Regions from separate parts of the Streptomyces sp. NBC_01296 genome, predicted to be linked through region 1. Evidence: riboswitches for the same ligand, from Rfam matches in the RefSeq annotation. Region 1 holds a riboswitch; the other holds the start of a gene.
What was found. Region 1 has a riboswitch for guanidine ahead of OG299_RS24715 (DMT family transporter). Riboswitches for the same ligand answer to the same signal wherever they lie in the genome.
Positions count from the first base shown of each region.

Region 1 (7,494 bases):
TCGCCACGCTCCTCAACTCCCCCAGCGCCTTCGACGTCGTCGCGCACCCCCAGAGCCGCACCCGCGCGCTCGCCCGCTGGAACTACGTACTCGACGGCATGGTCAAAAAGCAGTGGCTGCCCGCGGGCGAGCGGACCGCGACGCAGTTCCCCGAACCCGGCAAGGTCCGCCCCGCCGCCGGCCTCTCCGGACAGCGCGGCTACCTCGTCGAGGCCGTCAAGGACTACATCGTCGAACACAAGATCCTCGACGAGAAGACCCTCGCCGAGGGCGGCTACCGCATCACCACCACCATCGACAAGCGCCGCCAGAACGCCTTCGTCGACGCCGTCGACGAGAAGATGGTCAGCAAACTCGACCCGGAAGCCCGCAAGGCCGACCGCGTCGTACGGGCCGGCGGGGTCTCCATCGACCCGGCGACCGGCAAGGTCGTCGCCATGTACGGCGGCATCGACTACACCAAGCAGTACGTCAACAACGCGACCCGGCACGACTACCAAGTGGCCTCCACCTTCAAGCCGTTCGTGTTCGCCGCCGCTGTCGAGAACGACTCGCGCACCCAGGACGGTCGCCTGATCACCCCCAACACCCTCTACAACGGCGACAACAAGCGCCGCGTCGTCGGCACCCGGACCCCGTACGCCCCCGAGAACGAGGGCCAGTTGTCGTACGGGAACATCCCCGTCACCACCGCCACCGACCTCTCCGTCAACGCCGTGTTCGCCCAGATGGTCGTCGACGTCGGCACCGCCAAGGTCAAGAAGACCGCCATCGACCTCGGCATCCCCGAGAACACACCGAACTTCGTGGCGAGTCCCGCCATGGCCCTCGGCACCATGCAGGCCAGCGTCCTGGACATGACCCAGGCCTACGCGACCCTCGCCGACCACGGCCGCTACACCCCGTACACCCTCGTCGAGAAGGTCACCAAGGGCAGCGACAGCATCCGCCTGCCCGACCGCACCCCGAAGCAGGCCGTCAGCCGCGAAGCCGCCGACACCACCACGTCCATGCTGGTCAGCGTCGTCGACAACGGCACCGGTACGGCCGCCCTCGCCGCCGGACACCCGTCCGCCGGCAAGACGGGCACCGGCGAACTGGACCGCTCCGCCTGGTTCGCGGCGTACACCCCGGACCTGGTCACGGTCGTCTCGATGATGGGCCAGGACCCCGACACCGGCGCCCTGGAATCCCTGTACGGGGCGCTCGACGAGGCCCGGATCGGGGGCGGCGGCTACCCGGCCCGGATCTGGGCGCAGTACACGAAGACCGCCCTGGAGGGCAGCGACCCGCTGGACTTCGACCTCGAACTCCAGCCGGGCGCCGCCCCGTCCCCGCCGCCGTTCATCCCGAGCAGCCCGGAACCGACGCCGGACGAGAGCGCCCCGGAGTCCCCGGCACCGCCGAGCCGGCCGAACCGCCCGAACCGCCCGAACCGGCCGACACCGCCGGACGGCGAACAGGACCAGGGCGGCCGGAACCAGGGGCAGGACACCGAGGGCGGGACCACGGAAGGCGACACGACCGGAGGCCAGAGCAACGAGGGCACCACCACCGGGACGACCACCGGGACCACCGGGACCACCGGCGCCACGACATCGGGCACCACGACCGGCGCCGCCGCCGGCGCCCTGGGCGGCGTCACCGGCGGCCGCCTGCGCAGCCGCCCCCCGTCGGAATACCTGGAATAGCCGCAACAGCCGCAGCAGCCAAAATCCCGGAAGTACCCCGAACGGGGGGCGACGGATCAGTGACCGGAGGTCGCCTTCAGCCCCACCACGGCGACCAGCAGCAGGCAGATGAAGAAGATCCGGGCGGCGGTGACGGGCTCACCCAGCACCGCCATGCCCAGCACCGCGGCACCGGCCGCACCGATGCCCACCCACACGCCGTACGCGGTACCGATCGGCAGGGTCTTGGCGGCGTACGAGAGCAGCACCATGCTGGCGACGATCCCGGCACCTGTGAACACGCTCGGCCACAGCCGGGTGAACCCCTCCGTGAACTTCATGCCGATCGACCAGCCGACTTCGAGCAGGCCGGCGACGAGAAGCAGAACCCAGGCCATGACAGGCACCTCCGGAACGAGAGCGAACGGGGTGCGTCGTCTTGTCGTACAGCCACGGCTACCCGGTACGGCGCGTCTCGTCGGGGGTTCCCCACCACCGTAGCAAAGCGCAGGCAAAAGGGCCGGTGACCCCGGTCACCGGCCCTTCGACGATCGATCCACTACAGGTACAGCCCGGTGGAGTCCTTGGACCCCTCCAGCCTCTCCGCGGCCACGGCGTGCAGATCCCGCTCGCGCATCAGCACGTACGTCGCACCCCGCACCTCGACCTCGGCCCGGTCCTCGGGGTCGTACAGCACCCGGTCCCCCGGCTCCACGCTGCGTACGTTCTGCCCGACCGCGACCACCTCGGCCCAGGCCAGCCGCTTGCCCACGGCAGCGGTCGCCGGAATCAGGATGCCGCCGCCCGAGCGCCGCTCACCCTCCGGCAAGTCGGACTTCACGAGCACACGGTCGTGCAGCATGCGGATGGGCAGCTTGTCGTGGGTGGTGGTGTTGTCGCTCACGCCACGAACCTACCCGTCCGCGCCCGGTCCGTGCGCCGCAGGGTCATCAGCGCTTGCGCCGCGCCGACGCCACGAGCAGGCCGACCACACCGACCGCGACCAGCGCGATGGGCGCGATCCGCTCGAAGCGCGGGGCGCCGTCCTCGTGGCGCAGGCTGTCCCGTACGTCCGTCAGGAGGCGGTTCACGGCGACGACGGCACGCCCGGCGGTGTGGTCCACGGTCGAGGCGACCCTGGCCTTCGCGTCCCCGATGATCGTCTTCGGGTGGAGGCGCACGCCGATCTCGTCGAGCGTCTCGGCGAGCTGCTCGCGGCGGCGGACGATGTCCGCCTCGATCTGTGCGGGGGTCCTGGCTTCGGGCACGGGCACCGCGCTGCCTCCGTCGTCGTCGGGTTCGAATAGGGGGCGTAGCCCACCATGAACAGTCTGTCAGCTTAGTCTCGGACCGTACCGATCCCCTCCCGAGGAGACTGTTGACATGAGCGAGCGACTCCAGCCGGGCGACACCGCCCCCGCCTTCACCCTGCCCGACGCGGACGGCAACGAGGTCTCGCTCGCCGACCACAAGGGCCGCAAGGTGATCGTGTACTTCTACCCCGCGGCGCTGACGCCGGGCTGCACGAAGCAGGCCTGCGATTTCACGGACAACCTGGCGGTGCTGGCCGAGGCCGGCTACGACGTGATCGGGGTGTCCCCGGACAACCCGGAGAAGCTGGCGAAGTTCCGCGAGAAGGAGCACCTGAAGGTCACCCTGGTCGGCGACCCCGAGAAGAAGGTCCTCGAGACCTACGGCGCGTTCGGCGAGAAGAAGCTGTACGGCAAGACGGTGACCGGGGTCATCCGCTCCACGGTGATCGTCGACGAGGAGGGCAAGGTCGAACGCGCCCTCTACAACGTCAAGGCCACGGGCCACGTAGCCAAGATCATCAAGGACCTCGGCATCTGACGACACTCACCCTCCCCGGCAGCGGCCCGCACCCACCCGGTACGGGTCGCTCCGCTTATCGGACGAAACAACCCGTAACTGTCCGACTATCGCCCCGCTACTCCGTACGAGAGCCGCACACGTGGCCGGGAACGGAGGGGGCCGGGATGCCGATCAGCCCGTACACGGAGGAACGCCTGGCGGAGGCGGCGAGGACGTCGCGGACGCTGACGGAAGCGCTGGAAAAACTGGGGGTGGACCCGAAGAGCGGCTCGCGCCGCTACCTCCACGATCGGATGCGGCGACTGGGGGTGGACGTCTCGCACTTCGAGCAGGAGGGCGCGAAGTGGACGAAGGAGGTCCTCCAGGAGGCGGTATCCGCTTCGACGAACATGTGCGAAGTACTGCGGCGCCTGGGGCTGGAGAACGTGGGCGGCCACCACACGCACATCAGCCGCAAGGTGAAAGCCCTGGCGCTAGACACCTCGCACTTCACGACGGCTTCCGGTGCAGGCCGGTACCACCCCCGCAGGACGCCGGAGTCGCTCCTCGCGGAACAGACACCCGAGCGGGCTCGCCGGGTCCCCGGCGAACGGCTCAAGCGGGCCATGGTCGCGCTCGGCGCCGAGGAGCGCTGCGCCGATTGCGGCACCGAGCCCGTCTGGCTGGGCGAGCCGCTCCCACTGGAGGTGGACCACATCAACGGCGACTGGCGCGACAACCGCCCGGAAAACCTGCGCCTCCCGTGCCCCAACTGCCACTCCACGACGGACTCGTACCGAGGGCGCGGGAAGGTCGGCCGATGAGCCGCAGCAATGGCTACACGCGGGACGTGCCGGCCGATGCCGCCGCGCGATGCGGCGGCATCGACGAGGTGATCGCGCACCTCGGCACACCGCCGTACGGGTACCTCGGGCGATACCTGATGAAGCGCTTCGCCCACTTCGGCATAGACGTCTCCCATTTTCGGCCGTCGGGTGGTCGCGACCGCCCTTCCAAGGAGCTGCTCCGACAGGCGATAGCCGAGTCCCTCAGCATCGCCGGAACTCTTCGACGACTTGACTGGCCGGACACCAGCCGACAACGCGCACGCCTGCACGGTTGGGTCATGGACGACGGCCTGGACACGTCGCACTTCCTGGGGCAGGCGCACCAGCGCGGAAAGCCCGGCCCCACACCGGTCAAAACGGCGGAAGCCATTCTCGTCAGGCATGAGGGCAAGCAGCGCACAAAGACGCGACTGCTGCGCCGGGCCCTCCACGAGACCGGCGTCCCTGAGGGGTGCGACCGCTGCGGTACGGCTCCGGAATGGCGGGGGCGCCCCATGACGCTGGAGGTGGACCACATCAACGGCGACTGGAGGGACGACCGTCGCGAGAACCTGCGACTACTCTGCCCCAACTGCCACGCCATCACCACCACATGGTGCCGGGGAGGCCGGCGGCGCAATGATGTCGACCGCCAGACCTCCGCAGTCGTAGACTGAGCGCAGCCAGTCTGACCCAATGTCCGAATTGGTCAGATATTGGCGGCCGTGGTGGAATTGGCCTACACGCAACTTTTAGGTAGTTGTGGGAGAAATCCCTTGAGGGTTCGAGTCCCTCCGGCCGCACCCTGAACGAAGGCCCCGTGCGCGAGTACCGCGTGCGGGGCCTTCGGCGTGTTCGGGGGACGGGCTCAGCCCAGCAGGGCGCGGATGAACGGGACCAGGGCGCGGAAGGCCTTGCCCCGGTGGGAGATGGCGTTCTTCTCCGCCGGGGTGAGTTCCGCGCAGGTGCGGGTGTCGCCCTCGGGCTGGAGGATCGGGTCGTAGCCGAAGCCGCCGGTGCCTGAGGGGGCGTGGCGGAGGGTGCCCAGAAGGCGGCCTTCGACCACGCGTTCGGTGCCGTCCGGGAGGGCCAGGGCCGCCGCGCACGCGAAGTGGGCTCCGCGGTGTTCGTCGGCGATGTCCCCGAGCTGGGCCAGCAGCAGGTCCAGGTTCGCCTTGTCGTCGCCGTGCGCGCCCGCCCACCGCGCCGAGAAGATGCCGGGGGCGCCGTTCAGGACGTCCACGCAGAGGCCGGAGTCGTCGGCGATCGCGGGCAGGCCGGTGGCCTGGGCCAGGGCGTGGGCCTTGAGGAGGGCGTTCTCCGCGAAGGTGACGCCCGTTTCCTTGACGTCCGGGATCTGCGGGTACGCGTCCGCGCCGACCAGCTCGTGCGGCAGGCCGGCGTCGGACAGGATGGCGTGGAGCTCGGCGATTTTGCCCGCGTTGCGGGTGGCGAGGATCAGGCGGCTGGTCATGCCGCCCATTATCCGGCCCCCTTCGAGCGGGGGTGGCGGCTCAGCCCGGGGTGCAGACCTTCGACAGTTCCTTCGCCGCGTCGGCGACCGGCTGGATGTCCGGGGTGGCGTTGCCGTTCTCGATGGCCGTGCGGACGTTCTTCACCGCCGTGGTCATGGAGGAGACGGCCTTGCTCAGGTCGGCGTTGTCCGTCTGGTCGCCGACCTTCTTGAGGTTCGTCTCGATCTGGTTCAGCGCGTTCTGGGCGTCCTGCGGGCTGTTGCCGGCCTGGGAGACCGCCTGCTGGAGGTCGTTCGCGCCGTCCGTGATGGCCACCGCCGTGTTCGCGCAGTCCATGGCCGTCGAGATCGCGTCACAGGACGTCAGCGCCGGGACGGCGAGAGCCGCGGCGAGCACGACCGCCGCTATGCGGTGCTTCGGGTTCATGGTTCGGGTCTCCCGGGGATCGACACGGATGCGAGGACGGGCGCACGGCTTTGACACCGTGCGCCCGTAACCAGGGGGACGCAGCAGCGGCCCCTGTGGTTCTGTCTAGAGCTGGAGCGCGCCGAGCTGGATGGCCTCGAGGTCGGCGCAGCCGCCGGCGGCCAGGTCCAGGAGGGCGTTGAGCTCCTTGCGGTCGAAGGGCTCGCCTTCGGCGGTGCCCTGGACCTCGACGAAGCGGCCGTCTCCGGTGCAGACCACGTTCATGTCGGTCTCGGCGCGCACGTCCTCCTCGTAGCAGAGGTCGAGCAGCGGCTCTCCGTCGACGATGCCGACGCTGACGGCGGCGACGGTGCCGGTGAGCGGCTTGCGGCCGGCCTTGATCAGCTTCTTCTGCTGGCCCCACGCGACGGCGTCGGCCAGCGCCACGTAGGCGCCGGTGATGGCGGCGGTGCGGGTGCCGCCGTCGGCCTGGAGGACGTCGCAGTCCAGGACGATGGTGTTCTCGCCGAGCGCCTTGTAGTCGATGACGGCGCGCAGGGAGCGGCCGATGAGGCGGGAGATCTCGTGCGTGCGGCCGCCGATCTTGCCGCGTACGGATTCGCGGTCGCCGCGGGTGTTGGTGGAGCGGGGCAGCATCGAGTACTCGGAGGTGACCCAGCCCTCGCCGCTGCCCTTGCGCCAGCGGGGGACGCCTTCGGTGAAGGAGGCGGTGCAGAAGACCTTGGTGTCGCCGAAGGAGATGAGGACGGAGCCCTCGGCGTGCTTGCTCCATCCTCGTTCGATGGTGACCGGGCGGAGCTGTTCGGGCGTGCGGCCGTCGATGCGAGACATGCGTCCGAGCCTAGTCGGTACGCGGATACGCGAAGACCCCGTCCGGGTACGTGCGGGACGGGGCCTCGTGGAGGGGTGTGCGAGCGGGAACTCGGCTCACACCGTGCTCATACCGTGCTCACATCATGTCTTCGATGTCGGCGGCGATCGGGTCGGCGTCGGTGCCGATGACGACCTGGATCGCGGTGCCCATCTTCACGACGCCGTGGGCGCCGGCGGCCTTCAGGGCGGCCTCGTCGACCTTGCTGGGGTCGATGACCTCGGTGCGCAGGCGGGTGATGCAGCCCTCGACCTCTTCGATGTTGTCGATGCCGCCGAGCCCGGCGACGATCTTCTCAGCCTTGGTGGCCATGTGTTTCTCCCTGAGTTCTACGAAGAACGAGTCTCGGCGGCCCTGTTCCAGCCAGCGCGGTCCGCTTTGTCACGGTAGCCCACTGTTGGCCCAGCTACGCG
Region 1 is NZ_CP130720.1:5,433,448-5,440,941, reverse strand. Features, by position in the region: gene OG299_RS24720 (transglycosylase domain-containing protein) at 1-1,691, shown strand, start outside; gene OG299_RS24715 (DMT family transporter) at 1,748-2,068, opposite strand; guanidine-III (ykkC-III) riboswitch at 2,099-2,177, opposite strand; gene OG299_RS24710 (GroES family chaperonin) at 2,230-2,574, opposite strand; gene OG299_RS24705 (DUF3618 domain-containing protein) at 2,621-2,938, opposite strand; gene bcp (thioredoxin-dependent thiol peroxidase) at 3,054-3,521, shown strand; gene OG299_RS24695 (HNH endonuclease) at 3,668-4,306, shown strand; gene OG299_RS24690 (HNH endonuclease) at 4,303-4,986, shown strand; tRNA gene OG299_RS24685 (tRNA-Leu) at 5,029-5,112, shown strand; gene rdgB (RdgB/HAM1 family non-canonical purine NTP pyrophosphatase) at 5,178-5,783, opposite strand; gene OG299_RS24675 (hypothetical protein) at 5,824-6,210, opposite strand; gene rph (ribonuclease PH) at 6,316-7,041, opposite strand; gene OG299_RS24665 (PTS sugar transporter subunit IIB) at 7,160-7,444, opposite strand.

Region 2 (7,494 bases), 4.9 Mb from region 1:
CCGGGCTGCACCAGGGACACGCCCACCCCTGTCCCCCTGAGTTCCTGGCGCAGGGCGAACGCGAATCCGCGCAGCCCGAACTTCGTCGCGTTGTAGAGGGAGGTCGCCTTGGTCGCCGCCTTGCCGGAGAGGGAACCGACCAACACGATGTGGCCGCGCCCGCGTGCCACCATGTGCTCCGAGAGCAGCCGGGACAGCAGGACGGGCGCGCGCAGGTTGACGTCGAGTGCGCGGTCGAGCTGCTCCTCGGTGTAGTCCTTGAGGTCGCCGCTGGCGGGCAGGGCGGCATTCGCGACGAGGACGTCCGCCTCGGCGCAGGTCTCGGCGAGGCGGACGACGTCGGACCGGACGGCCAGATCTGCGACGGCGGTGCGGGCGCCCCAGGCGTCTGCGACGGCCTCGAGGGCTTCCTTCCTGCGCCCGCTGACCGTCAGGCGGGCCCCCTGCGACGTCAGGCGCGCGGCCAGGGCGGAGCCGATGCCTCCGGTGGCCCCGGTGAGCAGAACGTTCGATCCCGATATCTCCACGATCACTCCCGTGCGGCGGCGGCCCTACTGTTCGTTCGAACGAACAGTAGGGACTGCCGAGCAGGCTGTCCACACCTCTTGCGCCTCCAACTCCCCAGCCCTGCCCGGGCACTGGTTTCGGCCGATGGGGCAGAATGACGACATGCCCCATGCTTCCGACACCCGCCAGAGCATCATCGACGCCGTACTGCGGATCATCGGGCAGGACGGCATAGCCGCCGTCACCAACCGGCGGATCGCGAAGGAGGCTGCCGTCTCCCTCGGCTCCGTCACGTACCACTTCGCCACCCAGCACGAGCTGCTGCGCGAAAGCCTGCTGCACTTCGTGGCCGAGGAGACCCGGCACTTCACGACGCTCGCCGACGAGTGCACCGACGAGCGCTTCGACATCGGGCAGGCGGCCGAGGTGGTGGCCCAGGTCGCGGGCGGCAATGCCTTCGACAGCCGTCACATCGCGCCGTTCGAGCTGTACGTGCAGGCCGGCCGCGACGAACGGCTGCGTGCCGCCGCGGCCGAGTGCTTCGCCGCCTACGACCTGCTGGCCGCCCGGATCCTGACCCAACTCGGCGTGCCGGACCCCGAGCGCCTGGCCGGCGTGGCCGTCGCCCTGGTCTTCGGGCAGCAACTGCGCCGCCTCGCCACCGGCGCCCCCGCCGAGGACCTCGTGGACACCCTGCTGATCCTCACGCAGTTCACCCCGACGCAGACCCCGTAGACGTCTGCGGAGGATGCGCCGCGGGCCCTGGGCCGTTCTCGTACGATCGCACCTTCGCGGCAGGGTAGCCGAGGCCGGTGAGCGCGTCGCGGGTGTGCTCCGGGGCGAAGCCACCGCGCGTGCACAGTGGTTCGAGGGCCCTCGACCTGCCCACTCGACCCGTCACGGACGCGGGTGGGCGTTGAGGCGCGCGGCTTGGCGCGTGAGGTGGTCGCGCTCGGCGAGGTTGGGTGCCTTCCGGGCCGCTTCGGCGTACAGCCGTGCCGCCGTCGCGAGGTCGCCGTCGCGCTCGTGGAGGTACGCCGCCACCGCGGCGTGGCGGGGCAGCGAGTCGTCCAGCGCCGCGAGCGCCGCCAGGCCGGCGCGCGGTCCGTCCGCCTCGCCGACGGCGACCGCGCGGTTGAGGCGGACGACCGGGCTGTCGGTCAGTCGCGCGAGCTCGTCGTACCACTCGAGGATCTGCACCCAGTCGGTCTCCTCGGCGGTGGGTGCGTCGGCGTGGAGTGCCGCGATGGCGGCCTGGGCCTGGAACTCGCCCAGCCGGTCGCGGGCGAGGGCCGCCTGCAGGATCCGGACGCCCTCGGCGATCACCTGCGTGTCCCACCGGCCGCGGTTCTGCTCGGCGAGGGGTACCAGGCTGCCGTCCGGCGCGGTTCGGGTGGCGCGCCGGGCGTGGTGGAGCAGCATGAGGGCGAGCAGCCCCGCCACCTCGGGGTGGTCGATCGCGGCCGCGAGCTGCCGGGTGAGCCGGATGGCCTCGGCGGCGAGGTCGACGTCGCCGGAGTAGCCCTCGTTGAAGACCAGGTAGAGGACGCGCAGCACGGTGGCGACGTTGCCGGGCTGGTCGAATCGCACGTCGGAGACGGTGCGCTTGGCGCGGCTGATGCGTTGCGCCATGGTCGCCTCGGGCACCAGGTAGGCCTGGGCGATCTGGCGGGTGGTCAGCCCGCCGACGGCGCGCAGCGTGAGCGCGACCGCGGAGGACGGCGTCAACGAGGGGTGGGCGCACAGGAAGTAGAGCTGGAGCGTGTCGTCCGCCGCGGCCGCGGGCCCGGCCGCCGGCTCCTCGTCGACGAGGTCCTCACGCCGTCGGCGGGCGGCATCCGAGCGGGTGGCGTCGAGGAACTTGCGCCAGGCCACGGTGACCAGCCAGCCCTTCGCATCCCGCGGAGGGTCGGCCGGCCAGACGCGGACCGCCTCGACGAGCGCGTCCTGTACGGCGTCCTCGGCCGCCGCGAAGTCGGCTCCGCGGCGGACGAGGACGGCGAGCACGCTCGGCGTGAGGCTCCGGAGCAGGGCCTCATCCATCTGGGACGTCACTCCGTGATGGTGGGCGGTGCGGCCAGGAACGGGCGCAGTTCGAGCCATTCGTGGATCGGCTTCCCGCCCGCCCCGGGGGCGGCGGACAGCTCCCCGGCCAGCTCGACGGCGCGCTCGTAGCTGTCGACGTCGATCACCATCCAGCCGGCGATCAGGTCCTTGGTCTCGGCGAACGGGCCGTCGGTGACGGGCGGGCGCCCCTCCCCGTCGTACCGGACGAAGGTTCCCTCGGGGGCGAGCGCCTGACCGTCGACGAACTCGCCGGTCCCCTCGAGCCGGGCCGCGAAGTCGTTCATGTACTGGCAGTGGGCCGAGATCTCCTCGGGCGTCCACCGGTCCATGGGCACGTCGTTGACCGGAGCCGGGGCGCCGCGGTAGTGCTTGAGCAGCAGGTACTTGGCCATGGCGTTTCTCCTCAGTGCTGGTGCGACCTATTTTGGTCGCCTTCACTCCAGGGACGGAGCCGGCCACGGGTTCTCGACATGGCCGTCCGATTTTTTTCCCCCTCTTCTGGCCCACTCACAAAGGGGTACGGGCGGTCACGTTCGGTGAGGTTCGGGTGTTCTGGGGGTGAGCCGTCCCATAGGGCGCACGTCACACACGAACCGGGGTAGTAGGTCTTGTAGGGGTTGATTCCGGTCCCTTGTGCGCCGGTCTGGGGGTGGGGGTGGTGGGCTGCGAGGGTGGCTAGGTGGGGTCGTTGTCAGGGGGTGGGGGTGTGGGTAGAACTGGATGTGTCGCCGGGCGGCCCGGGTGGTTCACCCGCCGCTGTCGATCCCCTCTCCTGTGTGTGAGTGGCTCTCGCATGTCTTCGGCATGTGGCGATCGTCCTTGTTCCCGTCGGAAGGTTCGTCCGTGTCCCACGCTGTCATCCGCCGCATCGCCGCTTCGAAGAAGACCCTCGCGGGTGCCGTCGTCGCCCTTGGTGTCGCCGGTTCGATGCTTGCCACGGTTCCCGCTCAGGCGGCTCCGACGAGCGCGAAGGCGATCGCCCAGCAGATGATCAAGGACCCGGCGCAGTTCGCGGCGTTCAACAACATCGTTTCGCGTGAGAGCGGCTGGAACCACACGGCCACGAACGCCTCCTCGGGTGCCTATGGCCTGGTGCAGGCGCTGCCGGCCTCGAAGATGGCTTCGGCGGGTGCGGACTGGAAGACCAACCCGGCGACCCAGATCAAGTGGGGCCTGGACTACATGAACTCCCGCTACGGCAGCCCCGTCGGCGCCTGGGACTTCTGGCAGACCCACCACTGGTACTAAGCCGCCAGCAGGTAGAGCAGACGCACGCAAACGCCCGGCCGGGACCTCCCGGCCGGGCGTCCTTGCGTTGTCTGCCCGTTCGCATGGTCGTTGACCGGTCACGTCCGCCAGTACGTACCCGCGCGGGAATCAACATGTACGAGATGCCGGCCGACGCGCACCACGTGGTAGCCGGTACCGGCCCAGGAGCCGGCGTCGCCGTCGTCGGCGGGCAGCGGGGTCCAGACCTCCAGGAACGTACTGCCGTCCGTGTTGGTGCCCCACTCGATGAGGTGGGCACCCTCCCACCGGAAGGTGCCCGTGTCCTCGCCGGGCTCGCCCTCCAGGTGGTGGAAGTGCACGCGGGAGCCGTCGAAGGAGGTGACGCCGGCGAAGCCCCGGCTGTCGGCGAAGTACGGGCCCGCCTGCAGCCACACCACCTCGCGGTCTTCCACCAGGGGGCCGCCGTTCCGGCTGATGCCGCGACGCAGCCACGCACCCCTCTCGGGCACCGCGATGCCCGGCCCGCCCGCCGCCGGAGGGGTTCCGAGGGCGGCTGCCGGCTCAGGCATCGGCGGCGGTGTCGTCCACGGCCAGCAGCGAGAGCCCGATGTTCCCGCGGACCGCCTGCGAGTAGGGGCAGACCTCGTCCGCCCGGTGGAGCAGGGGCAGCAGGTCGGCCGCCTTCCACCCCGGCAGGGAGACCGTGAGGCCGACCGCGAGACCGTAGCCCGCGGGCGTGTCCGTGGTTCCGAGCTGGACCTCGCACGCGACGCGCGCGGCCGAGGCATCCGCCCCGAACTCGGCTGCGACCTCGGCCAGCGCAGACGTGAAACAGGCGGCGAAGCCGGCCGCGAACAACTGCTCGGGGTTGGTGGTCCCGGGCACCCTCTTGCGGGGCGGGGCCAGACGGACGTCGAGGCGCCCGTCCTCGGTGACCACCGATCCGGTACGGCCCCCGCTGGCGTGCGCGGTCGTCCGGTAGAGGGTGCGGGTCAGCGGCACGGTCATGTGGTCAGCCCATCTGTGCGACGAGGGATCGCCGCCCGGGGCCGGACGGCGCTTCGGCGCCTGCCGGGTGGGACGGCGCCTGGCGCGTCGTCGTGCATAACCGGGTACGGCGCATCTCGTCCGGGGCCTCGGGACCGGGCCGCCGGACAATCTAGCAACGGGAGCGGGCCCGCCGGGACGTGCACCTGTGGTGACCCTCCTCACCCGACCCGTCGCCGCCGACGAACGTCCCCGGCCGACGCGCGCCCGACGCAACCAGCCTGCCCGAACAGGCCCTCGGCGTGGCGCAGGCTCGGCCGCCGGGGCTGCGGCCACCCGCCGACCCGCGCGGCAGGGTGGGCGGGCGCGGGGTCAGAACCAGTGCAGGCAGTGCGGGGAGCGCTCGGCGCGGAAGAGGGAGTCGGCGAGGGCGGCCGCGCCCGGGCGGTGGGCCCGGACGTGCCCGGCGCGCACGAGCGTGCTCGGGGCGGTGCCGCCGAGGTAGACCGAGCCCAGGTCGCGCACGTCCAGGGACAGGTCCGGCTCCCGGTCCGTCGGGGCGCAGTCGGCCTTGCCGTCCCGGACGGTCAGCAGGTAGCGGCCGTGCTCGCCGAGGAACGGGTCCTCGACGTCGAGGACGAGCTCGCCGTCCATGAACCAGGCGCGCGCGGTCAGGGCGCGCGGGATGTCCAGCAGCCGCACCCAGAGCCAGTCGGTGTCGCGGCCCACCTGCCCGGCGCGGAAGTCCGCGAGCTGCCAGCGCAGCGGGTGGTCGGGCGAGCAGTGGTTGAACACGACCTGGGAGACCAGGTCGTGTCCGAGTACGAACCGGGTCAGGGCCGTGGAGACGGCGTCGTCGGTGGCAATGGTCTCGTCGACCGTCAAGGTGTCGGGCTCGCCGATCGAGTAGCTGGCGTACCCGTCCGGGACGCCGTCGGCGTCACGGTGGACGGCGACGTAGCGCGGCGCCGGCGAGATCGGGGGCTGCCCCGCGCGCAAGGCCCACCAGCGGTGCGGCCGGGACAGCGCGCCGGGCTGTTCGCGGCGGTACCGGTCGTAGACCTCTTCCAGGATCTCGCCGCACTCGGCACGCCGCAGCACCTCGACCGAGCCGGTGCCCGAGCCGGTGCCCGAGCCTGTCGCCGGGGCATCGGCCGTTCCGCGCGCCCGGGGGAGGGCGAGGGCAGCCTGCCGGCGCGGCACCGTCAGCCGCTGGGTGTAGGTCGCCGGTCCGTAGCCGAACCTGCCGTAGATCCGGGCCTCGGAGGCCAGCAGCACGGAGAGGAACTCCCCGCGGGCCCGCAGCTCGGCGAGCTGATGCCGCATCATCGCGCTGAGCACGCCCTGGCGCCGGTGCGAGGGCAGGACGCCGACGGCGGTCACCCCGGCGGCCGGGACGAGGGTCTGACCGGGCAGGGTGAGCTCGAAGGAGTGCGCGCCGGCGGTGCCGACAGGTCGCCCGTCCGCCGTCAGGGCGAGCAGACAGCGGTCCATTTCGAGGGCCGACCACCAGAGCCCGCCGCCCTCGATCGGGGTTTCCGGGAAGCGCCCGAACGCGGCATGGACTGTATCGACGAAGACGTCAAGGTCCTTGTCGGTCGTGGAACGAATCTCCATTGCAGCCGCTGCCTCCTCGAATCACCGGCACCACGACTCGTGGTGTCCGGCCACAGTGCCGCGTTGACCCGTGGTCAGGGCAAGCGAATTTATGGCCGGCCCATCGGATGGGACACCCCTACTGGTCGCCCGGCTGCCCGCCCTCCGGGACCAGCCGCAGGATGTCCCCACGCTCCAGGGCTGTGTAGAGGGCTCCGTCCGGGCCGAAGGCCAGCCCGTGGGGCTCGCAGTCCCGTGCGGGCAGCGGGTACCGCGTCAGCTCCCCGGCCACGGTCAGCCGGCCGATGTGCGAAGAGGCCCACTCCGTGAACCACAGGGCGCCGTCCGGGCCCGCGGTGATCGCGTGGGGACGGCACTGCGGATCAGGCAGCGGGAAACCGGTGATCTCCCCTGACGTCGTGATCCGGCCGATCCGGCCCGTGCCGATCTCCGTGAACCACAGCGCGCCGTCGGGCCCCGCGGTGATCCCCACCGGTCCGGCCGTCGCGGTGGGCAGGGTGTGGAGGGTCACTTCGCCCGCCGTCGTGATCCGGCCGAGGGCGTGAGCCTGGTTGAGCGTGAACCACAGGGCGCCGTCACCACCCGACGTGATCATGGAGGGGAAGGCGCCGGTGAGCCCGGGCAGCCCGAACTCCCGGACGGAGCCGTCCCCTTCCATCCGGCCGATCCGGTCCGAGTTCAGGCCCGTGAACCACAGCGCCCCGTCCGGGCCGGTGGTGATGCCGTACGGGCCGCTGCCCGGCGTGGGGACGGGGTACGAGCACGGTGTGCCGTCGGTGGTGATCCGCCCGATCCTGTCGTCGCCCATGCGGGTGAACCAGAGCGCGCCATCGGGGCCGGCGGTGATCTGGGCGGGCCCGCAGTCCGGCGAGTCCAGGGGGAACTCGGTCACGGGCGTCCGGCCGTCGGGGTCGAGGCGGGCGATGCGCCCGGCGTGGACGAGGGTGCACCACAGCGCTCCGTCCGGGCCTGTGGCCAGGGCGTAGGGGCCTGACGCGGTATCGGCCACGGGGAAGGAGCGGCCGGTGGTGAGGGACACGTCGCGGGGCATGGAGTCCTTTCGGCAGAACGGGACGGGGAGAGGAA
Region 2 is NZ_CP130720.1:553,853-561,346, reverse strand. Features, by position in the region: gene OG299_RS02745 (SDR family NAD(P)-dependent oxidoreductase) at 1-527, opposite strand, end outside; gene OG299_RS02740 (TetR/AcrR family transcriptional regulator) at 670-1,242, shown strand; gene OG299_RS02735 (RNA polymerase sigma factor) at 1,405-2,550, opposite strand; gene OG299_RS02730 (YciI family protein) at 2,559-2,966, opposite strand; gene OG299_RS02725 (aggregation-promoting factor C-terminal-like domain-containing protein) at 3,379-3,822, shown strand; gene OG299_RS02720 (hypothetical protein) at 3,921-4,373, opposite strand; gene OG299_RS02715 (Ohr family peroxiredoxin) at 4,366-4,812, opposite strand; guanidine-III (ykkC-III) riboswitch at 4,894-4,956, opposite strand; gene OG299_RS02710 (GNAT family N-acetyltransferase) at 5,164-6,408, opposite strand; gene OG299_RS02705 (virginiamycin B lyase family protein) at 6,527-7,459, opposite strand.
Region 2: linked by a shared signal. The riboswitch ahead of OG299_RS02715 (Ohr family peroxiredoxin) and the one ahead of OG299_RS24715 (DMT family transporter) in region 1 are both predicted to bind guanidine.